Regions from separate parts of the Stenotrophomonas sp. YJH_SMC_122 genome, predicted to be linked through region 1. Evidence: predicted binding sites of a transcription regulator. Region 1 holds the regulator's gene; each other region holds the start of a gene.

Region 1 (7,270 bases):
GGATGCGCAAGCTGAAGATGACCCGTGAAGAGCTGCGCCGGGAAATGAAGGAAAGCGAAGGCAGCCCCGAGGTGAAGGGCCGCATCCGCCAGCTGCAGCAGCAGATGGCCAACCGCCGGATGATGGAAGCGGTGCCCACGGCGGACGTGGTGGTGGTCAACCCCACCCACTACGCGGTGGCCCTGAAGTACGAGGGCGGCGCCATGAACGCCCCTACCGTGGTCGCGCTGGGCGTGGACGAGACCGCCCTGCGCATCCGTGAAGTGGCCGACGGCAACAAGGTCGCGATCGTCTCCGCCCCGCCTTTGGCACGCGCCTTGTATCGGGAAGGCCAACTCGGAAAGGAAATCCCCGTGAGACTGTATTCGGCCGTCGCCCAGGTCCTGTCCTACGTCTACCAGTTGCGCGCCTGGCGCACTGGCCCGATGCCGGACGCCCCGCACATCCAGGTGGATGAATTCGGCAAGGGAGGCCGCCCGTGAGCGCCCAGCCCGCCACCGGCTTCAACACCCGCCGCGCCCTGGAAATGATCCGCCAGGGCCTTGGCGCGCCGCTGATCGTGCTGGCCCTGCTGGCCATGGTCGTGGTGCCGCTGGCCGCGCCGGTGCTCGATGCGCTGTTCACCTTCAACATCGCCATCTCGCTGATGGTGCTGCTGGCGGTGGTCTACGTGAAGCGCCCGCTGGACTTCACCATCTTCCCGATCGTGCTGCTGATCACCACCATGCTGCGGCTGGCGCTGAACGTGGCCTCCACCCGCGTGATCCTGCTGAACGGCCAGAACGGCCACGATGCCGCGGGCAAGGTCATCGCCGCCTTCGGTGAATTCGTGATCGGCGGCAACTACGCGGTCGGCATCGTGGTATTCGCGATCCTGACCATCATCAACTTCGTGGTGATCACCAAGGGCGCCGGCCGCGTCTCGGAAGTGACCGCGCGCTTCATCCTGGACGCGATGCCCGGCAAGCAGATGGCGATCGACGCCGACCTCAACGCCGGTTTGCTGACGCGCGAGGAAGCCAAGCTGCGCCGCGAGGAAGTGCGTGAGGAAGCCGACTTCTACGGTGCGATGGACGGCGCCAGCAAGTTCATCCGCGGCGATGCCATCGCCGGCATCCTGATCCTGTTCATCAACATGCTCGGCGGCCTGGCCGTGGGCGTGCTGCAGCATGGCATGCCGTTCGGCGACGCCGCCGCCACCTACACCCTGCTGTCGATCGGTGACGGCCTGGTGGCGCAGCTGCCGGCCCTGCTGGTCTCCAGCGCCGTGGCCATGCTGGTCACCCGCGCCTCGCGTTCGCAGGACATGGCCCAGGCCATGACCGGCCAGGTGTTCGGCCAGTACCGCGCGCTGGCGATCACCGCCGGCATCATCGGCGTGGTCGGCCTGGTGCCGGGCATGCCCAACGTCGCTTTCCTGACGCTGGCCGCGATCCTCGGCTTCATCGCCTGGAAGCTGTACCGCAAGGGTAAGGCGCCGGCTGCCGATGCGGCAGGCGGTGGCACCGATGCCGCCGCGCTCACTGCGCTCGGGCGCCCAGCCGCCGCAGCCCCCACTGCCGAGCTGAGCTGGGACGAACTGCGCCCGGTCGATCCGCTGGGCCTGGAGGTCGGCTATCGGCTGATTCCGCTGGTGGACAGCAACCAGGGCGGCGAACTGATGGCGCGCATCAAGGGCGTGCGCCGCAAGCTGACCCAGGATGTCGGCTTCCTGATTCCCTCGGTGCACATCCGCGACAACCTGGAACTGCCGGCCAACGGCTACCGCGTGCTGGTGCATGGCGTGCCGGTGGCCACCGCCGAAATCCATCCGGATCGCGAGCTGGCACTGGACCCGGGCAGCGCGCTGGGCACCCTAGAGGGCATCGCCGGCAAGGACCCCGCGTTCGGCCTGGATGCCACCTGGATCCAGCCGCACCAGCGCGCCCAGGCCGAAACGCTGGGCTACACGGTGGTCGACCCGGCCACCGTGGTCGCCACCCATCTGTCGCACCTGATCCGCGAACATGCTCCCGAGCTGCTCGGCCATGAGGAAGTGCAGCACCTGCTGGCCAACCTGGCCAAGAGCGCGCCCAAGCTCGTCGAAGATCTGACGCCGAAGGCGCTGCCGCTGTCGGCGGTGGTGCGCGTGCTGCAGAACCTGCTGGTCGAGCGCATTCCGATCCGCCAGCTGCGCAAGATCGCCGAGGCACTGGTCGAACATGCGCCCAGCAGCCAGGACCCGGCGGTGCTGACCGCCGCGGTGCGCACCGCGCTGGGCCGCTTCATCGTGCAGGAGATCGCCGGAATGTCGGCGGAGCTGCCGGTGTTCACCCTCAACCCGCAATTGGAACGTGTCTTGCAGGAGTCCACGCAGGGCAACGGCGCCGCGCTGGAACCCGGACTCGCTGAGCGACTGCACCAGAGCCTGGCCGAATGTGTCAGCAAGCAGGAAGCCCGCAACGAGCCCGCGGTCGTGCTGGTACCTGGCCCGGTGCGCGCCGCGCTGGCCCGCCTGGTCCGCCACAGCGTTCCGTCGCTGTCGGTCCTGGCCTACAGCGAGGTGCCGGAGGACAAGCGCCTGAAGCTGGTCGGAACGATCAGCTGACGCCGCCCGCCGATGCGCCAGAAAACAGACACCACTTTCGAACCAACGCAACAGACAGACACCAAGGGGAACCCGCACCGTGCAGACCACCGACCACCCGAGTTCCCCGACCGCCACCCCGCCGTCTTCGCCTCGTGACCACAGCATGAAAATCAAACGATTCGTCGCCGCCGACATGCGCTCGGCCATGAACCTGGTGCGCAAGGAGCATGGTCCTGACGCCGTGATCCTGTCCAACCGCCGGATCGAGGAAGGCATCGAGATCGTCGCCGCCGCCAACTACGACGAGAGCGCCGTGCAGCGCGCACTGGAAGCCTCGCGCCGTGACGTTGCACCGCCGCCGGCACCCAAGCCGCGCACCGCCGCCGACGCGGTGATCGCCGCCGTCACCCGCCGCCGCAGCAGCACCCCGGCACCGGAACCGGTTGCCGCCACCACCTCGGCGGTGGCCGCCCTCGCCCGTGCGGCAGTGGGCGCTACCGGCCGCACCCTGGACAGCGCCGACGAGATCGTGCCGACCCGCGGCAGCACCGGCTTCGCCGCCACGCTGGCACGCGCCGCCGTCAATGAACCGGCACTGCCGGACCCGATCTTCGCCCCGTTCGCCGAGGCCATCGTTGCACCGGCACCGGCCGTCGCCGCGCCGGCCAACCGCGCCCGTTTCCAGATCGATCCGCCGCACCAGGCACATCACGAAAGCGTGGCGCCGGCGGTGCAGCCGCCGCCGCTGCCGACCGCAGCCCTGTCCGAAACGCAGCCGGAGGTCGCCGCCAGCGAACCGGCGTTGACCGATGCCATTGCCGAATCCGCGCCGACGCCCATGCTCGCCCCAGCCCCGGTGCTGACCGTGGTCGCCCAGGACGACGCCGAGATCCGCCAGCTGCGCCAGGAAGTGGCCGGCATGCGCCAGGTCATCGAGCGCGAAATGAACCGCTTCACCGACGAGCGCCTGCGCGGCTGCCCGGTGCGCGCCACCGCGCTGGACCTGATGGACGAGTACGGATTCGATGCTGGCCTGGCCCGCGACGTCGCCATGCAGATTCCGCTGGAGACCGAGGCGCACCGAGGCCGCGGTCTGATGCTGGGGCTGATCTCGCGCAAGCTGCCGATCGCCCCGGTCGACCCGCTGGAGGAAGGCGGCGTGATCGCACTGGTGGGCCCGACCGGCGCCGGCAAGACGACCACCATCGCCAAGCTGGCCTCGCGGTTCGCCGAGAAGCACGCGCCGCGTGACGTCGCCCTGGTCACCACCGACACCACCCGCATCGGCGCCCGCGAGCAGCTGTATGGCTACGGCCGGCAGCTCGGCATCGCCGTGCACGAGGCCAACAGCGGCACCGACCTGGACCAGCTGCTGGAACGTCTGAAGGACTACAAGCTGGTGCTGATCGACACCGCCGGCCTGGGCCCGCGCGACCGCGCCCTGGCCGCCCAGCTGCAGTGGCTGCGCGCCGCGCGCCAGGTCCGCACCCTTCTGGTGCTGCCGGCCAACACCAGCTTCGGCGACATGGACGAGGTGGTCCGCCGCTTCGGTGCCGCCAACCTGCAGGGCCTGGTGCTGAGCAAGCTGGACGAAACCGGCCGCTTCGGCAACGCGCTGTCGGTGGCCGTCGACCACGCCCTGCCGATCACCTGGGTGACCGATGGCCAGGACGTTCCGGACGACCTGCACCGGGCCAGTGCGGCCAATCTCGTACTTCGCCTTGAAGATTTGCGCCGAGCGGCCGATATGCCCTGCAACCCGGAGTTGAACCATGCCGTCGCGTGAGTACGCCAAGCTGACCAAGACCTTCCCGCTGTCGGCCACCCGCAGCGAGCCGCTCGGCCCTGTGCGCACCATCGCCGTGACCGGCGGCAAGGGCGGCGTGGGCAAGACCAACGTGTCGGCCAACCTGGCCGTGGCGCTGGCCGGCATGGGCAAGCGCACGCTGCTGCTGGACGCCGACCTCGGCCTGGCCAACATCGACGTGATCCTGGGCTTGAACCCCACCTTCACGCTGGCCGACCTGGTTGCCGGCCGCTGCTCGCTGGACGACGTCATCGTCGAAGGCCCGAACGGCGTGCTGGTGGTCCCGGCCGCGTCCGGCCGCCGGCACATGGCCGAGCTGGCCCCGGCCGAGCACGTCGGCCTGGTCAACGTGTTCTCCGAGCTGGAACGCGAGCTGGACATCATGGTGGTGGACACCGCCGCGGGCATCACCGACGGCGTGCTGACCTTCTGCCAGGCCGCGCAGGACACCGTGGTGGTGGTCTGTGACGAGCCGGCGTCGATCACCGACGCCTACGCGCTGATCAAGGTGCTGTCGCGCGAACGGGGCGTGGACCGCATCCAGGTGGTGGCCAACATGGTGCGCGACCCCAACGAGGGCCGCGTGCTGTACGAGAAGCTGACCCGCGTCTGCGAGAAGTTCCTCGCCGATGTCTCGCTGAACTACCTGGGCTGCGTGCCGCAGGATGACTGGCTGCGCCTGTCGGTGCAGCGCCAGCAGCCGGTGGTAAAGGCCTACCCGTCCAGCCCGTCCGCACTGGCGATCACCGAGATCGCGCGCCGCACGGCCCGCTGGCAGGCGCCGACCGAACCACGTGGCGGCGTCGAGTTCTTCCTCGAACGCATCCTCAAGCAGCGCGGGGTGGCAGCATGAAAGGCGCGGCCCAATACAGGGAGGTCCAGCGCTCGGCGGCCAACGAGGTCATCGCCCAGCACTCGGACCTGGTGCGGCGCATCGCCCACCATCTGGCCGCGCGCCTGCCGGCCAGCGTCGAAGTCGACGACCTGATCCAGGCTGGCATGATGGGCCTGATCGAAGCGTCGCGCAGCTACGACGCCGACCAGGGCGCCTCGTTCGAGACCTACGCCTCGATCCGTATCCGTGGCTCGATGATCGACGAGATCCGCCGTGGCGACTGGGTGCCGCGCTCGGTGCACCGCCGCGCACGCGATGCTGCGGCCACCATCCGCCGCCTGGAACAGAGCAGCGGCCGCGCCGCCAGCGCCACCGAAGTGGCCGCCGCGATGGAGATGCCACTGCCCGAATACCTGCGCCTGATGGAAGACGCTGCGCGTGGCCAGGTGCTGAGCCTGGAGTCGCGCATCGAAGACCAGGGCGAGCTGGACACCGTCGCCCAGGGCGGCCCGACCCCGCAACAGGTGCTGGAGCGTGGCGAGTTCGGTCGCGAGCTGGGCAAGGCCATCGGCCACCTGCCCGAGCGCGAACAGCTGGTGCTCTCGCTCTATTACGAGCAGGAACTGAACCTGAAGGAGATCGGCGCGGTGCTCGGCGTGAGCGAGTCGCGGGTCTGCCAGATCCACGGCCAGGCCGTGCTGCGCCTGCGCGGCCGGCTGAAGGTATTCGAGGCCGTCGACGCCGGCCTCGAAGAATGAACATCCCCGAGGCAGCTGCCCCCGGCCGCCCGGAATGAACAACAAAGGAACTCTGCTTTGAACAAGAACATGCGCATCCTGATCGTCGACGACTTCTCGACCATGCGTCGCATCGTCAAGAACCTGCTGGGCGATCTGGGCTTCACCAACACCGCCGAAGCCGAGGACGGGCATGCCGCGCTGTCGCTGCTGCAGAGCCAGCCGTTCGATTTCGTGGTCACCGACTGGAACATGCCGGTAATGACCGGCATCGAACTGCTGAAGGCGATCCGTGCCGATGCCAAGCTGAAGACCTTGCCGGTGCTGATGGTCACCGCCGAAGCCAAGCGCGAACAGATCATCGAAGCCGCCCAGAACGGCGTGAACGGCTACATCATCAAGCCGTTCACCGCGCAGACGCTGGAAGAGAAGCTCGGCAAGATCTTCGAACGCCTGGCGGCCAGCGCCTGATGGATACCACGGTCGACAAGAACGCCCTCGCCCTGCGCCTGCAGGAAGCACTGGACGCACTGGAGTCCGGTGACGAAACCGCCTGGCGGCAACGCATCGACGGACTGGTCGCGCTGCGCACGCAGCCGATGATGAGCGGCCTCTCGCGGCTGGCCCGCGAGCTCGGGCAGGCCCTGGGTGAACTGCCGACCGTGCCCAGCGAGGCCGGCGAACTGGACGATGCCTGCGCACGCCTGGACCACGTGGTGGCGATGACCGAACAGGCGACGCACCGCACCCTGGACCTGGCCGAGGAATGCCGCAGCCTGACCGAACAGCTGCGCGCCGAAGGCCTGCAGCCGGGCCAGGATGCGCAGCTCGAGCGCATCCGCCACAACCTCACCGAGATCGCCCTGACCCAGAGCTACCAGGACCTGACCGGGCAGATCATCCGTCGCGTCGTCGGCATCGTCCGCCGCGTGCATGAGGGCTTCGGCGCGCTCGGCCTGCCGCCGGAACAGCATCGCACCGATCCGGATCTGGCCGGGCCGGCACTGAAGGGACTGGACCGCCACGCGGTCTCGCAGAACGACGCCGACGACCTGCTGTCGGACCTGGGGCTGTAAGCATGAGCGCGGTATCCGACGACATCACTGCCGATTTCATCATCGAGGCGCAGGAAATCCTGGATCGCCTGGGCGAACAGCTGGTGTCGCTGGAGCAGGCACCGCAGGACACCGAACAGCTCAACGCGGTGTTCCGGGGCTACCACACGCTCAAGGGCGGCGCCGGCTTCCTCGGCGTCACCGCCATGGTCGAGCTGTGCCACGCCGCCGAAGAAGCACTGGGCATCGCGCGCGCGGGCCAGGCCG
Region 2 (7,270 bases), on a different contig from region 1:
AGCGTGCCCGCCTTCGCGACCGATCGCTGCCATATGCCGGCGGTTGCGGCTGATCGCCTCGCCGCCCTTGCGGCCGGCCACGCGTGCCTCGGCCGGGCTGAACTCATGTGCATTGCCGGACGCATGCGCGGCGCGTCCCCCCTTTGCGGCGATCGCACGCTGCTTGTCCTGGTCCATCGAGGCGAAGCCACGATGGGAAGTGCCGTGGTGCTGGTCGGCCATGGGAAGTCTCCCGTTGCATGGAAGGGAAGCTCATCCTTGCCGCTGCCCGGCTAAGGGAGTGTCCGCACCGGCGTTGCTGCCTTCACGCCGCACCGTGCTGCCTTTCACGGCGCAAGTACCCTGCTGCGCGCACCGCCCTGCTTGGCCAGGGCGGGCGAACATGGGGTTGGCTGCCCGCACAGGGAAGGACCATCCACAGATTCGGATGGCTTGTCTTGCTGGCCTGCGCTGCGCCGGCCCAGGCGGACTGCGCGTGACCAACGGCAGCTGGACCTTCGTCAGCGAAATCGAGATGGCCGCCGAGCAGGAGCGCGTCAGCGCCGGCGCGCGTCCTGCAGGCGCTGGGTGAAGGGGCGCTGTTCGAGCGCGGCGAGTGCTTCGCGCAGTACCTGCTCCAGCGGCTGCCCCAGATCGGCATCGAGGCTGCGCGCCGCTACGGCAGTGGCCTGCCATTGCGCCTGCAGCGCAGGCAGCGCCCGCTGCGCGCGCGGGCTCAGCTGCAGGATGCGTTCACGTCCATCGTCGCCGCTGGCCGCGTGCAGCCAGCCATCGCGCACCATCGCCGCCACGGTCTGGCTGAGCGCCGAATGGCTGAGCCCGCAGGCCGATGCCAGGTCCTTGATCCGGCAGGGGCCCCGCGCCATCAGCGTGCGCAGCACCGGTGTGTAGCGGGGCCGGTAGTCCAGTTGCAGGTCCCGGTAGGCCTGCTCGACCGCCGGGTCCAGCTGGTCGAGCAGGGCGCGCAGCAACGTGCCGAGCGTGGCGTGTTGGAGATCCATGACCGGGATGATATATAAGTGCTTATATATCTTCAACGCGGAGGTGGTTGATGGCAGTGTCCTGGATGCTCGGTGCGTTGCTGGTAGCGGCCTGCCCGGCGCAGGATGGAGTGCTGCGCGCGGCGGCCACCGCCGTGCAGGCGCAGTACCTTGACGAGGCGGAGGGCGCCCGTATCGCCGATGCCCTGCGCACCTGGTCGATGCAGCAGCGCTATGCGGACAGCTGTTCGGATCCGGTTGCGTTCAGCGCACGCCTGAACCAGGACCTGGACATGTTCGATGGCCACTTCCACGTTGAACGCGTGGACGCAGCGGCCGGCCAGGACGACTGGTTGATGGCCTGGCGCGCCGATGCCCGCAGCAATGGTGCCGGCGTGCGCGAGGTGCGGGTGATGGAGGGCAACATTGGCTACCTGCGACTGAGTACCTTCTATCCGCTGGATCTGGCGCGCCCGAAGTTCGCTGCGGCCCTTACCGTGCTGGCTGACACCGATGGCCTGGTGCTGGATCTGCGCCAGAACGGGGGCGGCGACGATGCAAGTGCCGACCTGCTGGTACGCACGCTGCTGGACGCGAAGATCGACGCGGTGCAGCAGCTGGACCAGCGCGGCCGGCGCACGCCGGTACCGCTGCCGCCTGCCAGCCTGCCTGCGTACCTGAAACCGCTGGTGGTGCTGATCGACCGCCGCACCGCTTCGGCGGCCGAATTCGTCGCCTATTCGCTGCAGGCACTGGGCCGCGCGCGGATTGTCGGCACGCGCAGTGGCGGTGCCGCGCATATGTTTGGTGATCCTGTGCTTCTGCCCGATGGCTATCAGATCAGTATTCCCGACCGGCAACCCATCAATCTGCGCACCGGTGGCAACTGGGAACGTACTGGCGTGAGGCCTGATGTGGCCGGCGGCGACGATCCGCTGTTCATCGCGCGGCAACTGCTGGCGCCTGCGAAGTCGTCAAGATGAACGCACGATTGCATGGCTGTCCTATCGCGGATGCGCGATTGCATGCCTAGAATCGAAGCATCCCGGTAGTTCCCGGGCGCTTCGAGTGAATGGACTCAATGAAGATTCTGTTGACCGGCAGTTCCGGCCGCATCGGGCGCGCGATCTTCGGTGCGTTGGCGGCCGCCCACGAAGTGGTGGGGCTGGACCGCAGCCCTTTTGCCACCACGCGCATCATTGCCGATGTCAGCGATCGGCAGGCCGTCGCGCGCGCGATGCAGGGCGTGGATGCGGTCATCCATACCGCGGCCCTGCATGCCCCACATGTCGGCCTGGTGCCGGATGCGGTGTTCCAGCAGATCAACGTGGATGCCACGGCGCACCTGCTGCAGGCGGCACGCGAAGCCGGTGCACGGCGCTTCGTGCTGACCAGCACCACTGCGTTGTATGGCCATGCCGTGGTGGCCGGTGGCTGCCGTTGGATCGACGAAGACACCGAGCCGCTGCCGCGCACGATCTACCACCGTACCAAGCTGCAGGCAGAGACCCTGGCCGAAGCCGCCGCTACGCCGGGCTTCAGCGTTCGCGTGCTGCGCATGGGCCGGTGTTTCCCGGAACCGCCCGAACGGATGGCGATGTTCCGCCTGCACCGCGGCATCGACGCCCGCGATGTGGCCAGCGCACATGCTGCACTGCTGCTCGACGAAGGCGCCCCGTTCGCGCGCTACCTTGCCTGTGCGCCGACGCCGTTCCGGCGCGAGGACTGCCTGGAGCTGGCCACCCACCCGCGCAGCGTGCTGGCCCGTCGCGCGCCGCAGCTGCTGGCCGAATTCGAACGCCGTGGCTGGCCGCTGCCATTGAGCATCGACCGTGTCTACGACAGTGCCCGCCTGCGCGGCGCGCTGGGCTGGAAACCGTGCTTCGGGCCGGACGACGTGCTTCAGCAGTATGCCGTCGGCAGCATCGAGGTACTGCCGCGGGCACAGTGGATCAAGGACCGCGTGGCCGAGTGAGGGCATCGCGAGGGGGGGGGCGCTGAGCCGACCCTGAGCGGATTCAGGAATGTGCAGGCCTACCGCCTCAACCTCGTTGGCGGGCGGCCGCTAACCCAGTGCGCTTCCAGCGCCGGGCGCGCCCCGGCGGCCGGTGGCCTGCGCGACGGATCGCGCGCCTGCGCGGTGCCCTCGTGGTGCCGGTCGTCCTGAACTGCCCTGCGGACCCTCCCATGTCTTCTTCCCGCTCTGCCACTGCCCAACGCCCGGGCAGCATCGCCCACAAGTTGATGCTGGGCACCGCCGTGATCGCGCTGCTGTGCTTCGGCCTGACCGCCTTCCTGATCTACCGGCAGGCCAGCGCCAGTCTGATCAGCGCCTCGCGCCAGACCATGACCAGCGAGGCCAACGCCGAGGCGCGCCAGGTGGCGGCTGATCTGGGCACCGCTTTCGCCAGCAATGACGCCATGGTCGAGGCCGTGCTGGCCCAGCGTGCCCGTGGTGACATCCCCGACCGCGCCAGCCTGGCGGCGGTGCTCGGCGAACAGCTGCGTGCTCATCCTCAATGGCTGGGCAAGAGCACCATGTGGGAGGCCGATGCCTTCGACGGCAAGGATGCGGAGTTCGTCAATACCGAAGCACACGATGCCACCGGCCGCTACATGAGCTACTGGGCCTGGCAAGACGGCAAACCGCAGCAGTCGGTGATGACCGACTACACCGAGACTGCCAGCGGTTCCGGTGACTGGTACATGGTGCCCAGCCGCGACAAGCTGCCCAAGGTCAGCGAACCCTATGCGTATGACATCGCCGGGCAGCAGGTGCTGATGAGCACGTTGAGCACGCCGATCATCGAGAACGACAGGTTCCTCGGTGTATTCACCGTCGACTTCTCGCTGGCAGCGCTGCAGAAGCATCTGGCAACGCTGAAGCCGATGGGGGCTGGCCGCGTCGAACTGCTGTCGCCGAAGGGCGTGGTGCTGGCCTCGGCCAATGCCGCCGAGATCGGCAAGCCGCGCAACGATGCGCTGACCCGCAGCATGCTGGCCGACATCGCCGCCGACCGTCCGTTCGAGGCCTTCAGCCCCGACGCGGCCGGCAACGTACGCGTGTACGTGCCGCTGCGCGTGGGCGAAGCCCCGCAACGCTTCGCGCTGGGCGTGGTGATGCCGCATGCGGTGATCGTGTCTGAGGCACGCCAGCTGCTGTGGCTGACCCTGCTGGTCGGCGTGATCGCCGCGCTGACCCTCAGCGCCGGTGTCTACGTGCTGCTGCGCCGCCTGGCAATCCGCCCGTTGGCCGAAGCGGTGCGCGTGGCCGGGGATGTCGCCGCCGGCAAGCTGGACAGCACGCTGCCGGCGCGCAGCAACGACGAAGTGGGGCGCCTGCTGGACGCGATGCAGGGCATGCGTGGGCAGTTGCAGTCGGTGATGGCTGCGCAGGCCGAAATGGCGCGCCGCCACGATGCCGGTGAACTCAGCTATCGCATGGATGCTGCGGCCTTCCCGGGCGAGTACGGCCGCATGGTGGCCGACAGCAACCAGCTGGTGGCCTCCAGCAATGCGGTCACCCAGCGCCTGGTTGAAGTGATGCAGTGCTATGCCGTGGGCGACCTCAGCGTGGACATGGAAGCGCTGCCGGGCGAGAAGGCGGTGTTCACTGCCGCAATGGCGACCACCAAGCGCAACCTGGCTGCGATCAACGAGCAGATCCAGCAGCTGGCCGCCGCCGCCGCCGCCGGTGACTTCGCCGTGCGCGGTGATGCACTGCGCTTCGACCATGATTTCCGCCGCATGGTGGAGACCCTGAACACAATGATGCAGGTCAGCGACCACAACCTGGCGGCACTGTCGACGCTGCTGCGCGCGATCGCCGCCGGTGACCTCAGTACCCGCATGCAGGGCGACTTCCACGGGGTGTTTGCGGTGATGCGCGACGATGCCAACAGCACCGTGCAGCAATTGACCCAGATCGTGGGCCAGATCCAGCAGTCGGCAGCCAGTATCCGCCTGGCCGCCGGTGAGATCGCGGCCGGCAACAGCGACCTGTCGCGCCGCACCGAACAGCAGGCCGCCAACCTGGAGGAAACCGCCGCGTCGATGGAAGAACTGACCTCCACCGTGCGCCAGAACGCCGACCATGCGCTGCAGGCAAACACGCTGGCCGGTTCCGCAGCGGGCGTGGCCAGCGAAGGCGGCCAGGTGGTCAGCCAGGTGGTGCACACCATGGAGCAGATCGAGGCGTCTTCGCAGCGCATCGCCGAGATCATCTCGGTGATCGACGGCATTGCGTTCCAGACCAACATCCTGGCGTTGAATGCCGCAGTGGAAGCGGCGCGCGCCGGTGAACAGGGCCGTGGCTTCGCAGTGGTGGCCAGTGAAGTGCGGGCGCTGGCGCAGCGTTCGGCGGGTGCTGCAAAGGAGATCAAGGAGCTGATCGACGCCTCGGTGGCCCAGGTCGGTGCCGGTGCGCAGCTGGTGCACGGTGCGGGGCGCACCATGCAGGACATCGTCGGTCAGGTCGGCCGGGTCAACGAGATCATGGCCGAGATCTCGGCCGCGTCGCGCGAACAGTCGGCCGGCATCGAGCAGGTCAACCAGACCGTGGTGCAGATGGACGAAACCACCCAGCAGAACGCCGCGCTGGTGGAGGAAGCCAGTGCCGCCGCCCGTGCGATGGAGGAGCAGGCCGAGCAGCTGGCGGTGGCGGTGTCGCGCTTCCGCCTGCAGGCCGAGCCGGAGGGCATGGCCCGCCGCGCGGCCTGATGCCGGAAACGAAGACGCCCGGCGGGTGCCGGGCGTCGGATGCATCCTTGCCGCGCATCCTGCGCAGGTCTGATGGCTCAGAACATTCCTTCAAACGGATTCCAGCTGGCGCGTCCTTCCACCTTTTCCAGGTAGTAGCTGTAGTTGGTGCTGGAGGCGACCAGCAGGTTCATGGCGATGAACAACATGCGCCCGACGATGTCCGGGAGGAACATGGTGACGATGGCCAGCGCGATGTTGATGCCGATCACCACCAGTGCCTTGCGCCACATGCCGAGAATCAGCAGGTAGATGGCACCGAAGAACAACGCGAAGAAGTTCAGGTTGATCTTCAGGCGGTCGCCAAAGGACAGTGCCTTCCAGGCCTGCTTGAAGCCGGGGTTCTTGGGGGCGCCGTGCTGGCGGAAGAAGTTGAAGCGGAACTGCCACTTGGGGCTGAACTGGGAGAGGTCAGTGGTATTCATTGGGAAACATCCCTGTGAGAAAACGTTTTCATGATAGGACAAGTCCTATTCAGGATCCAAGCGCTACCGTCAAGAATGTGACGCCTGCCTTGTTCCCGCGCCTGCGGCCAAGCGCCGCGCCGTCACCCACCCGCCTTGTTTTTAGGATAGGGTGCGCAGTTCCGCTGCCGCCCCGGCTGAACCCGTGCGGCGGCGGGATGTCCATGGAGGTTGCATGACCACAGCTGCTACACCGGAAAACGCACCGGGACCGGTGCTCCTGCCGACACCTGAAGTGGTGCAGGCACAACAACTGCTCGCACGCCAGCAACTGGCGGTGGCGATGGACCGTGCGCGCACGGCCGCCACGCGGGATGCGGCACCGGCCGCGCTGGAAAGCGAGTAACCGGCAACACCGTCGATCGCGCTGGCATGTCGCCAGCGCGATCACGGCGCGTGCCGCCGGTCAGAACCGCGCGGTCATGCTCAGGAAGTAGCTGCGCCCGGCGACGAAGTAGTCGGTGGAGCCTTCCGCATACAGCTTCTTGTCGGCCAGGTTGCTGACGCCACCGCGCAGGGTCAGCACTTGGTTGACGTTCCATGCCGCGGTCAGGTCATACAGGGTATAGGCCTTGAGGAAGGTCGTGGCGGTGCCGGTCTGCTTGCCGGTGTACTGCGCCGACAGGCTGCCGGAAAACACCGTGCTGGGCGTCCAGTCCAGCGACGAATAGCCGGAGAACTCCGGCGTATCGATCAGGTTGCGGCCGGTGGTCAGATTCTTGGCTTCCTTCATCCAGGTCGCCGAGGTGCGCCAGCGCCACTGCTCGCCGAAGCGGACGTTGAGGTTGCCTTCCATGCCGCGGGTGCGCGCGCGCTGTACGTTGCTCATGCGCGTCCACCAGATGCCATTGAACCGGCCCAGCGGTGCGTATTCGATCTTGTTCCGGAAGTCGGTGTGGAAATAGGTCACGCCGACATCGATCAGGTCATTGTCGAAGCTGATGCCGATCTCGCGGTTGGTGCTGGTCTCCGGATCCAGGTCCGGGTTGCCGGCCATGTAGCACCCGCCGCGGGTGTAGCCCAGCGGAATCAGCGAGGTGCAGCCGCGGCCCCCGGACTGGGTAGCGG
Region 3 (7,270 bases), on a different contig from region 1:
AGCGCAGCTGAGGACCGTGTTCCCCGTCACGCTTGATTCGTGGCGGGGGACTTGTCGATTTTCCCCGTGATTGCGCACACTTGCGCTTGAGGGGAGGCGTCCGGCCACCCCGCTGTTGCTGGGGAGGGCCATGACGCCAGCACCACCCGTTGCTTGTACCGGCGGCCGCAGCGCTGCGCTGCGGTCGACGCCTGCCCGTGCCGGCAGGAGACCGGATTGATGCCGGGCCAGGGCACCCACGGCAATGGACTGCTGGAGCGCCGCCTGCAGGAGCTGGCGGAAGAGCGTCGCCGCCTGGCGATGATCATCGACGGTACCGCCGCGGGAACCTGGGAATGGAACGTGCAGACCGGCGAGATGCGGGTCAACGCGCGCTGGGCCGAGATCGTCGGTTACCGCCTGGAAGAGCTGGAACCCATCTGCCAGAAGACGTTCCTGAAGCTGGTCCATCCCGATGACATTGCGTTGTCCGATGCTGCGCTGGACGACCATTTCCAAGGGCGCAGCGACAACTACGCCTGCCTGCTGCGCATGCGCCACAGGAACGGCCAGTGGATCTGGATCCAGGACCGTGGCCGCGTCTTTGAATGGGACGGGCAGGGCATGCCGCTGTGGATGGCCGGTGCCCATGCCGACGTCACCGAGCTGCAGCAGGCGAGGCAGGACGCGGCCGAAACCCGCCAACGCCTGCAGGCCGTGGTCGATGCGTCCGATGAGGTAGCGGTGATCGCCACCGATACCGATGGCACCATCACTCTGTTCAACACGGGTGCGGAGCGCCTGCTGGGCTACAGCGCAGCGGAGGTGGTCGGCCAGCGCCGGCTCGATGCGTTCCACGATCCGGGGGAACTGGAAGCCTGGCTGGGGCCGCTGGCCGATGCCGAGGGCAACCTTCCCGACGTGTTCGAAGCGCTCAGTGCTCGCGCTGACGGGCAGACTTACTCGCGGCAGTGGACGTTGCTGCGCAAGGAGGGCCTGCCACGCCAGGTGCGCCTGTCGATCAGCCGCATGGAAGGTGCCGATGGCGCACGCATCGGCTATGTCGGCATGGCCATCGACATCACCGAAATCCTGCAGGCACGGGCCGAAGCGCGGCTGTCGGCGGAAAAGTTCGCAGGTGCGTTCACGTCGGCGGCGTTGGGCATGGCACTGGTGTCGCTGGAGGGGCGTTGGCTGGACGTCAATGATGCGCTGTGCCGGATCCTGGGTTACCCGCGCGAAGAGCTGCTGCAGGTCGACTTCCAGCGCCTGACCCATCCCGATGACCTGCAGACCGACCTGGCCCTGGTGCAGGATCTGCTGGCCGGACGGCGCAGCCATTACCACCTTGAAAAGCGCTATCTCGACCGCGACGGCCGCATCATCTGGGCGCGGCTGTCGGTGTCGCTGGTGCGCAGCGAGCATGGCCAGCCACTGCATTTCGTGTCGCAGATCCAGGACATCACCGCCCAGCGCAGCAGTGAGCAACGGCTGTTCGAGAGCGAACAGCGCAGCCGCATCACCCTGGATGCGGTGGCCGACCTGGTGCTCAGCGTCAACCTTGACGGCCGCATCGACTATGCCAACGCGGCCGCGGTACGCACCCTGGCCGGTGATGGCGCGCTGTCGCTGGCCGGGCACAGGGTGCAGGACGTGCTGGCGCTGACCACCGAGTACGCGCCCGGCTCGGTACTGGATGTGTCGGTACTGCTGGACCCGGAGAGCAACGCGGTGGATCTGCACGCCGACCTGCTGCTGCGCCTGGGCATGGCAACGGTGCCGGTGGACCTGACGCGGGCCTGGCTGCGCGATGACGAGGGCCATGTGCGCGGCGCGGTGTGGGTGCTGCGCGACGACACCCAGCAGCGGGCGCGGCAGCGCGAAGCCCGCCACCTGGCCGAGATCGATCCACTGACCGAACTGAGCAACCGCCGCGGTTTCGAGGTGCACCTGCAGCAGGCGATCACCCGTGTCGAGCGCACCGGGCAGGCCGCGTCGCTGATGTACATCGATCTGGACCGCTTCAAGCCGGTCAACGACACCTGGGGCCACCTGGCCGGCGATGCCGTGCTGTGGGCGGTGGCCAGTGTGCTGAGACATGGTGTGCGTGATTCGGACGTGGTGGCGCGGCTGGGCGGCGACGAGTTCGCGGTGATCCTGTCCGGGTGTACGCCGCGTCGTGCCGCGCGGATCGGCGGTGAACTCCTGCAGACCCTGTCAGCGCTGTCCATTCCGTGGGATCAGCATCGGCTGCGGGTCGGTGCCAGCATCGGCATCGCGCCCCTGGCGGGGGGCATGAGCGTGGACCAGGCAGTGGCCGCTGCCGATGCACAGTGCTACCGGGCCAAGGCGCTGGGGCGCAACAACGTGCAGGTGCAGGGCGAGCTGTCGGGGCTTCCAGGCGACGATGCCGACGCCGCCGAGGACTGATCTCAGCCTGTGAGAGGACGCGCGCGAATACTGCGCGCATCTTCACTCAAGCAGGTGAACCCATGAAGGCCTGGAACCCGGTTGCGGTACGCATGTTCATCCCGGCGCTGGTCGGCTGGTGCCTGGCGCTGGCCACCTGCCTGCGCGCCGAACAGCTGCGCGGGGACCCGCACGCGCAGGCGTTGTTGCCCGTGTTGCAGCAAGGCGCGGTCGCGCTGCTGGTCCTGAGCTTGGCCTGCACGGTTGCGGCCTGCGTGTTGCTGTGGCGGCATGGCCGCGGCGACGGCGGGCGTCTCGCTTCCGGCACTACATCCGTGCGGCGTCCATCAGCAGGACCCGGCACGGTGCGCGCTGGAACGCGTTGATCTGAGGCACCAGACGCTGGAAGTGCTCGCTGGCGCAATGGATATCCAGAGCGTCGCGGTCTGGCCATTGCTCGATGAAGACGAAATGCCCGGGGTCCTTGTGGTCGACGAACAGTTCATAGCCGAGGCAGAGCGGCTCTCGCTGCGTGCATGCGACCAGCTCGCGGTACAGGGGAAGCACGGTGTCCACCGCATCGGGATGGATGAAATCCTCGGCGATCACTTTCAGCATGTCGGCACCTGCAGACGGGCCTTGCAGGATAGTGCCAGCGCATCGCGTGCACCTATCCTGGTCAACGCAATACTGCGTCCGTACTGACCAGCTGCACGTCGTGCATCTGATTGAGGTAGGCCTCGTAGTAGCCCTTGTGCGAGGCACCGACGATGGCCAGCATTCGGCTGCCAGGGTGCAGGCCGAGCACGTCGCGGATGTTGGCGACCATGCGCAGGTTGCGGGTTTCCCAGTAACCGACATACATCCGGCCGAACGCCTTGGAGGACGGCTCGACGAGCGTCGCGCCGAAGTCGCTCTGGTACGCTGCCATCGCTGCCGCCGGGCTGTTGTAATCCCGATACAGCGCCATGACGCCGCCGGGCTTGTCCAGATTGGCCACGAGGCGTTCATCGGCCTCCCGTCGTGCCCGCGAATGCATATTGTTCCAGGCACCGGTGATGGCTGCACTGGCCGCCGCCTCATCCTCGGCCGGTGTGGGAGAATCGGCCGTGTGGTCGTCCACGGCCCACAGCCGTTCATGCCCGAGGCGGGCGGCAACTACGGCGGCGATCAGGCTGGTTTCATTGCGGCGGACCAGGCCTTTGCCGAGGATCTCGACCAGGGCCGGCGTCAGCCCATCGCCGGCTTTGCGCTCGGACGCAGGCAGGCGCAGCCATTGCACCTGCGCCGAGCCGCGTTCGCCCGCTGCCAGGAACAATGCTGCAAGCCGACGACGCTGGGCGGGCATCGGCTCGTCCGGCCAAGTCGCAAGCAGGCGCTCGGCCTGGGCGTTCGCTGCGGGCACGTCCAGGCCGGTGGCAGCCTGCGCAGCGGTGGTGTCGAAGCAGTAGGTGGCCACGCTCTCCGCATAGCGTGCCGGGTAGCGACGCATGGAATCGCACTGGAGGCCGGACAGGTCTTCGGTGGCGATCAGCTCGGGCTTCCAGGCGATCAGTCGCTGCAGCAACGGTTCAAGCAAGGCGGGCTGGAAGGACTTGGGCAGGCCGGACAGGTGGGCGGTGCCCAGTACCAGCACCTCGTTCGGTCGCCCGACAGGCGGCCCCTTCAGCTGGTCCGGCTGAAAGGCGGGCCGATAGGTGGCATCTGCAGCGAGGGCGCCGGTACTGCACAGGCCCAGGATCAGGAAGCTGGCCAAGCGTGGGAACATGCGATCTCCGTGTCAGTGCGCATCCTGCGGTTCGCTGCATGCTGGCCGTTTTCACCTGCCGCGGAATCGCCCGTTGGTCATGCAAACCTTTTGGGCTTGAACTGCATCGTGCCCGGCAAGGCTATGCCCAGCTGGCGCCTGGCGTAACCGCTCGGCGGTGTCCCCGTCGCGCGGGGGCAGAATGTGAAGTACATCGCGATTGTCTACCGCATCCCTGCAGCCGCATCTGAAGTTGCGACGGGCGTCGCGGAATCCGGCTAAAGCCACCGATCGCATCGCCGATATTCCCTCTGGATCCCGCTCCAGTGGCCCGCCGCAGGACCCCAGGCCGTCCCCGATGGGCGGCCCGCGCTGTGTGTTCCGCCACTCCCAAATGCCGATCGCACCCGCAGCAGACGTTCTTGGTAGTCGCTCGAGAGGTGCCGGTTGGCACCTGTAGTCCCTGGCAACTGAAGTTGCCGTCGGGCATCCCGCCCGTCGGGTCGCAACCGCTTACCGGACACCGAGGATCAGACAATGCTCATTCCAGGCTTCACGGCAGGTGCGCAGGCGCCGGCCGAGCTGCATACCCGTTGGTCGCCGTGGCGTGCCCTGTTGGGCGCGCTGGCACCCCAGCACCGCACCGGCACCGAGGCCGTGTCGGATGGCCGTGCCGAGCTGGAAGCCCAGGTTGCGGCGCTGCACCGGGTCCAGGCGGTCATCGAGTTCGCCCTCGATGGCACCATCCTGCAGGCCAACGACAACTTCCTGCAGGCGATGGGCTACCGGCTGGAGGAGATCCAGGGAAAGCATCATTCCCTGTTCGTCGATCCCGAGCAGGCGCGTAGCGCTGCATACCGTGACTTCTGGGCGCGGCTGGGTCGTGGCGAATATGACGCTGGCCAGTACCGGCGTTTCGGCAAGGGCCAGCGCGAGATCTGGATCCAGGCCTCGTACAACCCGGTACTGGATCGGCAGGGGCGTCCCTACAAGGTGGTCAAGTTCGCCACCGACATCACCGCGCAGAAGTTGCAGGCGGCCGACTCGGCCGGGCAGCTGGCGGCGATCGACAAGTCGCAGGCGGTGATCGAGTTCGGTATGGACGGCCGCATCCTGTCGGCCAACGACAACTTCCTGGCCGCCACCGGCTACAGCCTGGACGACGTGCGCGGCCAGCACCACTCGCTGTTCGTCGAGCCCGAGCATCGTGGCAGTGCCGAGTATCGGCAGTTCTGGGAGAAGCTGGGCCGTGGCGAATACGATGCCGGCCAGTACCGGCGCCTCGGCAAGGGCGGGCGCGAGGTCTGGATCCAGGCGTCCTACAATCCGATCCTGGATCTCAATGGGAAGCCGTTCAAGGTCGTCAAGTACGCCACCGACATCACCGCGCAGGTGCATGAGAACCAGGCCATGCAGCGCGCCGTGGCGCAGACCCGTGAAGTGGTGGCGGCCGCCAAGGAGGGCGACCTGACCCGGCGCGTGTCCACCGCCGACAAGAACGGGCCGATCGCCGAGCTGTGCGAAGGTGTGAATTCGCTGGTCGAGGCGATGGCCGCGATCATCGGCCAGATCAAGTTCGCCGCCGACACCATCGCCGTCGGCGCCACCGAGATCGCGCAGGGCAACAGCGATCTGTCGCAGCGCACCGAGCAGCAGGCAGCGTCGCTGGAGGAGACCGCCGTGTCGATGAAGGGCCTGGCCGAGACCGTGCAGCGCACTGCGACCAACGCACGGCAGGCCAGTCAGCTGGCCGGTGGGGCTGCCGATGTCGCTGCGCGCGGCGGCAACGTGGTGCACGAAGTGGTCCAGACCATGGCGGTGATCAACGCATCCTCGCGGCGCATCGTCGATATCATCGGCGTGATCGACGGCATCGCCTTCCAGACCAATATCCTTGCGTTGAACGCGGCGGTGGAGGCGGCGCGTGCGGGCGAACACGGGCGTGGCTTCGCCGTGGTCGCCACCGAGATCCGCGAACTGTCGCAGCGCTCGGCCAGTGCCGCCAAGGAGATCAAGCAACTGATCGATGCGTCGGTGGCCAATGTCGGCGCCGGCACCGCGCAGGTCGAGAGCGCTGGCCGCACCATGGACGAGATCGTGGTCAACGTGCGCCGGGTCAGTGACCTGATGTCGGAGATCAGCACGGCCGCGCAGCAGCAGAGCGACGACATCCAGCAGATGAACCACGCTGTCGATCTGATCGACCAGGGCACCCAGCAGAACGCTGCGCTGGTCGAGGAAGCCTCGGCCGCGGCGCGCAGCATGGAGGAGCAGTCAGCGCAGCTGCTGCAGACCGTGGCCAGCTTCCGCGTGCACGGTGGGGCGGGGAACCTGCATGGCGCGGCGGTGCTGCGCGCGGTCTAGGCCCGGCGGTCGGAGTGCTGTTCCCCGGCCTCGAGCGCCGGGGCAGCATGCACGCAGTTGCGGCCGGCATGCTTTGCCCGGTACAGGGCCTGGTCGGCCCGCTCGACCAGGCCTCGTGGGTCGGCCTGCTCATGCGCGGCCTGCCAGGCTACGCCGACGCTGATGGTCACATGGGCCTCTGCGGCGGGCAGGCGGCGGCTTCCATGGCGGCGCTCGACGCCGCCCAGGCCCAGGGCTTGGGCGGCGTCGGGCGCGGGCAGGGCCGCGATGAACTCCTCGCCGCCGTAGCGGGCCAGCCGCCGCCGGTGCCGATCAACTGGTCGTCGGCGTTTGTGCTCGATCACGCCCGGCAGCGGGAAGTAGTGGGACAGGCGACTGCGTCGGACGCCGAAGGAGGGGCAATCGCGCGGGCAGGGCATGCTGGGGCATGCTTGCCAGTGCCGGCGCTCGGGCCTGGGAAATGCAAAAGGCCAGGTCATGGACCTGGCCTTTGATGCAGTGGTGCCGGTGAAAGGACTCGAACCTTCATGGGGTCACCCCCGGCTGATTTTGAGTCAGCTGCGTATACCATTCCGCCACACCGGCAGGCAGCGTGCGAGTGTAACCGAGGTCGGCAGGCGATGCATAGTAGGAGGGCCTATGAGGGCGGTTCCTGTCGGCATTGGCCCATTGATAGCTATACTCCCAGCGAGCAATTGCCTCCAGGAGCGGTAGCCGATGACAGTGTTGCAGGACCTGAGGGTGCTGGTGGTCGAGAACGACGAAATGAGT
Region 4 (7,270 bases), on a different contig from region 1:
GCTGTGCCATCGCCCTGCTGTTCTTCACGCTGTCCGGGCTCTACCTGCGCTGGCCACGACGCTGGTGGCACTGGCGCAGCTGGCTGGCAGTGGAGTGGAAACGCAGCGGGCGCGGCTTCCTGTGGAGCCTGCACTCGGTCGTCGGCACCTGGGTGCTGCTGATCTACCTGATGAGTGCGCTGACCGGCCTGTGGTGGTCGTTCGACTGGTATCGCAGCGCGGCCAGCACGCTGCTGGGCGTCCCACCGGCGGCCAAGCACCAGGTTGCCACCGATGCGTCGCTGGAACTGCACCGCATTGAAGCCACGCTGTACGCGCTGCCGGGCGTGCGCGCCGGCTTCATTGACCTACGCCTGCCGGAGAAGCCCGGGCAGGCACTGAATGTTCGGGTGATGGCCGGTGATCCGTCGCAGCGCGGCGGCCACCACGATCGTGCGCATGACCTGCTGCAGCTCGATCCGGCCAGCGGTGCCGTTCTGGATGCTCGTCCGTACGCACGCCAGGGCGCGGGCGGACAGTTGGCCACCAGTGTGTTCGCGCTGCATTCGGGCAGCTACTTCGGTGTGCCCGGGCGCGTGGTGGTGATGCTCAGCAGCCTGGGCATGAGCCTGTTCTTCATCACCGGCTGGATGCTGTACCTGGACCGCCGCCGCAGCCAGCGTGCGGCGCGAGGGCTGCGCCAGGCGCTGCCGATGCCGGCCGGCGATGCCGGCAACGCAGCGTGGCTGGTGGTGCATGCCAGCCAGAGCGGACTGGGCGAACAGCTGGCGTGGCGCGCGGCGGCACAGCTGCAGGCGGCCGGCCATGCGGTGCAGGTGCTGCCGCTGGCGCGTATCGATGCCGCGCTCCTGCTGCGTGCATCGAGCGCGCTGTTCGTGCTGAGCACCTTCGGCGACGGCGAGCCGCCCGACGCCGCCCGGCGCGCAGCGCGGCAGTTGCTGGCACAAGCGCTGGACCTTTCGCGCCTGCAGTTCGGCCTGCTCGCGCTGGGCGACCGCCAGTACCCGCATTACTGCGGCTTCGGCCGCCAGTTCGATGGCTGGCTGATCGGCAACGGCGCGCGCCCGCTGTTCGAGCGTGTCGATGTCGACGCCGCTTCGGTGCCGGCACTGCGCCAGTGGCAGCAGCAGCTGGGTACGCTCACCGGCATCGTCACCGATGACAGCGTGCTGCCTGCGGCTACGCAGATGCATGCGTGGCGCCTGCTCGGCCGCGACCGCCTCAACCCGGGCAGCGTCGGCGGAGCCATCTGGCGTATCCGTCTTGCCGCACCGGCCGACGTGCAGTGGCAGGCGGGTGACATCCTGCACATCGCGCCCCGCCACAATGCGCAGCATGCCGGTGCCGTGTTGAAGGCGCATGGGCTGGATCCGCTGCAGCCACTGCTGGTCGATGGCCATCCGCGCACGCTGCTGGCGCTGGCCAGTGAACGCGAGCTGCCCGAGGCCGATGCTGCGCTGGCGGTGCAGGATGCCTGCCTGTGGCTGGCCGGGCTGCCGCTGCTGCCCAGCCGCGAGTATTCGATCGCCTCCTGCACGGATGATGGCGTGGTGGAGCTGGTGGTGCGGCTGGTGCATGACACCGCCGGTCGCGCCGGGTTGGGCTCGGGCTGGCTGTCGTTGCATGCGCCGATCGATGCCGGCATCGTCGCCCGCGTGCATCGCAACCCCGGTTTCCATCGCGTCATTGGCGCGCCGATGGTGCTGATCGGCAACGGCACCGGCATCGCCGGGCTGCGCAGCCTGTTGCGCGAAGCCGCCCGGGCAGGCGAGCACGGGCACTGGCTGTTGTTCGGTGAACGCCAGCGTGCGCACGATTTCCTGTTCGCCGACGAGATCGAAGCGTGGCAGGCCGATGGCCATCTCGCGCGGGTGGACCTGGCGTTCTCGCGCGATGGTGACGGCGGTTATGTGCAGGATCGCCTGCAGGCGGCCACCGGAACGCTGCGCGACTGGATGCAGCGCGGTGCGGTGATCCATGTCTGTGGGTCGTTGCAGGGCATGGCCGAAGGCGTGGACCAGGTGCTGCGAACCGCGCTGGGTGATGAAGCGGTGGAAACGCTGCTGGAGAACGGGCGCTACCGCCGCGACGTGTATTGATTCCTGCCGCCGAACGCTGGTGTGAGCCGAGCATGGGCTCGGCTCTACAGTGTTCCTGCAGCCGATGCAGCGCCGAGCCCACGCTCGGCTGACTAGGCCGCCGCGCGCGACTGAGGTGTCGATTGCAACCGGAACGCGCCCACCGCTTCAGCCAGGGCACGCACCTGGACCTGCATCTGCGCCGTGGAGGCACCGGCCTCTTCCACCAGGCTGGCGTTGCGTTGGGTGCTGGCTTCCATCTGCACGATGGTCTGGTTCACCTGTGCGATGCCGGCATGCTGGTCCTGCGACGCACTGCGGATACCCGCCAGCAGGTCGGCCAGCTGCTGCACGCTGCCGACGATCTCGCCCATCGTGGTGCCGGCCTGTTCGGCCTGCTGGTTGCCCTGTCCCACACGCGCCACCGAATCCTCGATCAGGCCCTTGATCTGCTTGGCCGCCTCTGCGCTGCGTTGTGCAAGCAGGCGCACTTCCGCGGCCACCACGGCGAAACTGCGGCCCTGCTCACCGGCACGCGCCGCTTCCACCGCAGCATTCAGCGCGAGGATGTTGGTCTGGAAGGCGATGCCGTCGATCAGCTGGGTAATGTCGCCGATCCGCCGCGACGCCTCGCTGATGCGCTGCATGGTCGCCACCACCTGGCCGACGGCCTCGCCACCGCGCTGCGCCACCGCAGCCGCACCCTTGACCAGCGCGTCGGCACGGCCTGCGGCATCAGCATTGCGACCGACCGTATCGGTCAGTTCGTGCATGGAAGCGGCGGTCTCTTCCAGGTTGGCGGCCTGCTGCTCGGTGCGCTGTGACAGATCTTGATGACCGGCAACGATCTCGCCAACGCCACTATCGAGACGGGAGGTGGCGTGCTGGATGCGGGTGACGATGCGGCCCAGCTGCGCGACCGTCGCGTTGGCATCATCGCGCATGCGCGCGAACACGCCCTGCAGCTCCCCCTCCATGCGCACGCTGAGGTCACCACGGGCCAGCGCGGCCAGCAATGCCTGCAGGTCGCCGAGGTTGGTTTCAAACGTCGCCAGCAGGCGGTTGATGCTGGTCGACAACGTGCGCACGAAGCCCTGCTTGCCGTCCAGCGTGATGCGACCGTGCAGGTCGCCGTGTGCTGCAGCATCGACCAGGGCAGCGACCTCGGTTTCCAGCAGGGTCTCCAACGCACGACTACGCCATTCCACCGCTACGCCGAGGAATTGCCCTTCGTCGATGACGGGGTTGGCAATCAGCTGGTAGCGCGTGCCGGCATGGCCGATCTCGCGCTCTTCGCGCTGGCGCACGCCGGTCAGGCTGGCCAACGCCGGATGCAGGCGTACCGCGTCGCTGCCCACCAGATCCTGGTCCCGGAGGTCCAGCTGCTCCAGCAGAGCCGGATTGGCATACGCCACCAGGCCTTCTGCATCGATCACCATCAAACCGGTCTGCGCACTGTCCAATGCCTGGCGCACCCGGGTGTTGCCGCGCGCCACGGCACGCTCGGTCTCGATACGCGCGCGCAGGCGCTGCTGCATGTCGACCAGGCGCTGGGCCAGCTGGCCGATCTCGTCGTTGGCGTTGTAGACGCGCAGGGTGGTGTCCAGGCGGTCGTCAGCGATGTCGCTGGCGAAGCGCAGGGTGTCATGGATCGGCTGGCGCACTGCACGCAGCACCAGCACGAGGCTGGTGATCAGCACACCGGCGACCAGCAGCACGGTCAATGCAAACAGCACGCTCATGGTGCGCGCACCAGCCTGCTGGCGGGCCTGGGCACGGGCCAGTGCCGCGACCTGTGCCTGCTGGAATGCGGCCAGCGCAGGCGCTACACCCGCAGCGGCATCCAGCAGCGACTGCGCTTCCACATCCAGGCCGACACGGGCAGCGGTATACCCAAGCAACGCGGCCTGATACGCCTCCATTCCGGTGCGCAGGGTGTCCTGCGCATCCGCGGGCAGGCCCGCCAGCGCGAGATCGAACGGCAGCTTTTCTTCGCTGGCGCGGTCGGCGTGGGTGGAGTCACCGTCGAGCAGCAGCAGCGCCTCCTGCCGACGCATCTTCTGCAGGGACAACGCCAGCGCATCCCGCTGCTGCGCATCCACCTGCCCCTGCAGCGTGTCTGCAGCCTGTTGCAGCTGCGCGGCGAGGCCGGCCTCACCACGGCCCATCTCGTCGACCCGTTCGAACAGGGCGGCCACACCCTGCGAGAACGCGCCTGCAGCTTCGGTCAGCGCTTGCAGGGCCTTGCGCCGGCCGGCATCCATCGGCATCGCGCGCAGCACCTGCAGGTCGCTCTGCAGCGCTTCCTGCACGGCCAGCAGCTGGTCGCGATCGGCATCGTCGAAACTGCGTGCATACTGGATCTGCAGGCGGCGCGCTTCGGCCACCCGCGTGGCCAGGCGCGCGGCCAGATCACTGCCGCGCTGGTAGCTGGCCTGGCTGCGCGCAGCCTGCGTGTTGGCATGCCCGGTCCAGGCATAGACGGCGGCGATTGCGACCAGTCCCAAGCCACAGACCCACAAGGTCGCCTTGAGCTTGTTGGCTACGCTCAGCCGATGCGGTTGCAGCCACGGCAGCAGGCCGGAGGACGCCGGGCGCAGCGCCGCAAGCCGCGTGCGCAGGGACCGGAGGTGGAGGACAACGGCCGACATGACAGACTCCAGGCAGAAGGACGCACCTGTATCGGCCGGATTCAAGGCAACTTTAGAGCTTTCGTCGTCCTGGCCCAGCGATGACTGGCGGACGCGGCCTTTGTACCGGGTGCAGGCGACGCTGGCGTGACACGACCATCGCCCTTGACCTCAACCCCGGTTGGGGGAGCACAGTGGACGCCCCTCCCCGTTCCGGTGCCTCCATGACCACCCTCGATGTCCCCCGCTACCTGCAGCGCCTGCAGCTGGATGCACCGCCACCGCTGACCCTGGCCGGCCTGACCCTGCTGCAGCAGCGCCACAACGCAGTGCTGCCGTTCGAGACCCTCAGCTGCCTGCTGCGCGATGCGGTGCCGATCGACCTGGACAGCGTGCAGCGCAAGCTGCTGGACGAGCGCCGTGGCGGGTACTGCTTCGAACTCAATGGCGGCCTGCTGGCGCTGCTGCAGGCGTTGGGCTTCGATGCGCAGCCGTTGAGCGCCCGCGTGCTGCTGGCCGCCCAGGACGGCGAACTGACCGCACGTACCCATCTGCTGCTGCGCGTGCAGGTGGAGGGCGATGACTGGCTGGTGGATGCAGGTTTCGGCAGCCTGACCCCGACCATACCGCTGCGCCTGGATGATCCGCAGCCGCAGGCCACGCCACACGAGCGGTACCTGCTGCAGCGCCTGGCCGTTGACGGGGATTTCGTGCTGTCCGCCGAATCCGGCGACGGCTGGCGATCGATGTACCGTTTCGACCTGCACGTGCCCGCACCGATCGACAACGTGGTGGGCAACTGGTACGTGTGCACCCATCCCGACTCCAGCTTCCCTGGCCAACTGCGCGCGTCGCTGACCGGGCCGGACTGGCGACGCACCATCGGCAGCGGCAACTACACCGAGTACCGCCCCGGCCAGGTACCGGACAAGCGTCCGCTGCACGATGTTGCCGACGTGCGCGAGGTACTGCAGCAACGCTTCGGCATGCAGTTGCCCGAAGACCCGCGGCTTGACCCGGCGATCAATGACTGGCTGCAGCGCTCACGCGCCGCAACCTTGTAGCGCCGAGCCCATGCTCGGCTGAGCTTGGGCTGCTGGGTCAACAGCAGCCGAGCATGGGCGCGGCTCTACGCAACCGCGCGCGCCTGCAACGCAATCCGGTTGCCTTCACTGTCGCAGATCTCGGCCACGCGCCAGTCGCCCGCGTCGGCCGGTCCGAAGCGCAACGCAGCTCCCGCGCGCAGTGCACGCTCCAGGCTTACCTCCAGGTCATCGACGCCGATGTAGATGCGCGCACCCTGCTCGGAGGGCCGGTAGTCCGCGCCGTGCACCAGCGCCACACTGGCACCGGCGGCCGGATCGGAAAACGGCAGATAGGCCATCCGGCAGTCGTGCAGCACGATGGGTTGGCCCACCGCCACCTGCAGCCATTGCTGGTAGAACGCGATGGCCCGGGCCAGATCACGGACCGGTATCTCGACGTGCAGGATCGGATTCATGCGCGCAGGATAACCGGATACTGACACCCCCTTGCAGGGCAGCGCTGGCATGCTGGGTGCCCCTTTCCTCGCGGAGTCCTGCATGTCCCTGGCCGACCATCGACGTACGCTGGCACCGCATGGTTTCTTGCGCGTGGCGATCAACCTGGGCAACCCGGTGCTGGCGCACGGCGATGCGCACTCACCGCGCGGACCGTCAGTGGAGCTGGCCACGACATTGGCGCAGCGCCTGGGTGTGCAGGCACGCTTCACCTGTCACGATGCCGCGGCCTCGGTGGTCGCTGCGGGAGGCGAAGACGGCTGGGATCTGGCCTTCCTGGCCATCGATCCGGCACGCGCCGACCGCATCGCCTTCAGTGCTCCGTACGTGGAGATCGAAGGCACCTATCTGGTGCGCGACGATAGCCCTGCGCAGCAGGTGAACGACCTCGACCGCGAGGGGCTGCGCATCGCGGTGGGCCGCGGTGCAGCCTACGACCTGTTTCTCAGCCGTGAACTGCGCCACGCGATGATCGAGCGGGCTGAGACGTCGGCGGCGGCCATCACCCTGTTCGACCTGCAGCGCCTGGATGCCGCCGCCGGCGTGCGCCAGCCGCTGCAGGCATGGGCGCGGGCGCATCCCGGCCACCGCGTGCTTGCCGACCGTTTCACCGCGATCCAGCAGGCGGTGGCGGCGCCGGCGTCGCGCCCCGCCGACGCGCTGCAGGCGCTGTTCGAGGAAGTGGAGGCGATCAAGTCCGGCTCGCTGCTGGAGGAGGCGTTCGCGCGTGGCGGGCAGACGGTCACGCTGGTGCGATGAGTGTAGCGTCCGCCATGTGCCGGACGTGCTCGGCCGCCTGCGCGTGCAGCCAGTCGCGGAAGGCGAGAAAGCCGCGATGGCGGGCCGATCGCTGCGGGTAGACCAGCCAATGCGGCCAGGCGGTTTTCAGGCGCAGGTTGGACAGCGCCACCAGTTGCCCGGAATCCAGCAACAAGCGCGCCCGCGTCACCCGCCCAAGCGCCACGCCCACCCCGTCCAGCGCCGCACGGTGGTGTGCCTCCGAATCATCCAGCACCGCTAC

The links. Region 1 encodes FliA, which starts transcription of late flagellar genes. Its sites were predicted from a motif close to TAAAGTTTNNCNNNCNNNGGCCGATAA; they were not measured.
Region 2: a site for FliA is predicted at 3,023-3,049, ahead of AC5P66_RS13010 (methyl-accepting chemotaxis protein). Genes of this name have one in related genera too.
Region 3: a site for FliA is predicted at 4,415-4,441, ahead of AC5P66_RS16355 (methyl-accepting chemotaxis protein). Genes of this name have one in related genera too.
Region 4: a site for FliA is predicted at 4,758-4,784, ahead of AC5P66_RS13360 (methyl-accepting chemotaxis protein). Genes of this name have one in related genera too.

Annotation. Positions count from the first base shown of each region.
Region 1 is NZ_JCAFST010000020.1:24,861-32,130, forward strand. Features, by position in the region: gene flhB (flagellar biosynthesis protein FlhB) at 1-482, shown strand, start outside; gene flhA (flagellar biosynthesis protein FlhA) at 527-2,587, shown strand; gene flhF (flagellar biosynthesis GTPase FlhF) at 2,733-4,355, shown strand; gene AC5P66_RS19200 (MinD/ParA family ATP-binding protein) at 4,342-5,229, shown strand; gene AC5P66_RS19205 (RNA polymerase sigma factor FliA) at 5,226-5,969, shown strand; gene cheY (chemotaxis response regulator CheY) at 6,027-6,419, shown strand; gene AC5P66_RS19215 (protein phosphatase CheZ) at 6,419-7,024, shown strand; gene AC5P66_RS19220 (chemotaxis protein CheA) at 7,027-7,270, shown strand, end outside.
Region 2 is NZ_JCAFST010000009.1:11,495-18,764, reverse strand. Features, by position in the region: gene AC5P66_RS13030 (KGG domain-containing protein) at 1-222, opposite strand, end outside; gene AC5P66_RS13025 (MarR family winged helix-turn-helix transcriptional regulator) at 537-1,001, opposite strand; gene AC5P66_RS13020 (S41 family peptidase) at 1,052-1,963, shown strand; gene AC5P66_RS13015 (NAD-dependent epimerase/dehydratase family protein) at 2,062-2,955, shown strand; gene AC5P66_RS13010 (methyl-accepting chemotaxis protein) at 3,168-5,699, shown strand; gene AC5P66_RS13005 (DUF2628 domain-containing protein) at 5,777-6,163, opposite strand; gene AC5P66_RS13000 (hypothetical protein) at 6,378-6,548, shown strand; gene AC5P66_RS12995 (TonB-dependent receptor domain-containing protein) at 6,609-7,270, opposite strand, start outside.
Region 3 is NZ_JCAFST010000012.1:165,847-173,116, reverse strand. Features, by position in the region: gene AC5P66_RS16380 (Tex family protein) at 1-11, shown strand, start outside; gene AC5P66_RS16375 (PAS domain-containing protein) at 220-2,409, shown strand; gene AC5P66_RS16370 (hypothetical protein) at 2,472-2,774, shown strand; gene AC5P66_RS16365 (putative quinol monooxygenase) at 2,716-3,006, opposite strand; gene AC5P66_RS16360 (DUF5694 domain-containing protein) at 3,068-4,156, opposite strand; gene AC5P66_RS16355 (methyl-accepting chemotaxis protein) at 4,673-6,499, shown strand; gene AC5P66_RS16350 (diguanylate cyclase) at 6,496-6,918, opposite strand; tRNA gene AC5P66_RS16345 (tRNA-Leu) at 6,999-7,084, opposite strand; gene AC5P66_RS16340 (response regulator) at 7,217-7,270, shown strand, end outside.
Region 4 is NZ_JCAFST010000009.1:86,579-93,848, forward strand. Features, by position in the region: gene AC5P66_RS13355 (PepSY domain-containing protein) at 1-2,099, shown strand, start outside; gene AC5P66_RS13360 (methyl-accepting chemotaxis protein) at 2,192-4,729, opposite strand; gene AC5P66_RS13365 (arylamine N-acetyltransferase family protein) at 4,933-5,772, shown strand; gene AC5P66_RS13370 (VOC family protein) at 5,838-6,209, opposite strand; gene AC5P66_RS13375 (ABC transporter substrate-binding protein) at 6,292-7,008, shown strand; gene AC5P66_RS13380 (LysR substrate-binding domain-containing protein) at 6,992-7,270, opposite strand, start outside.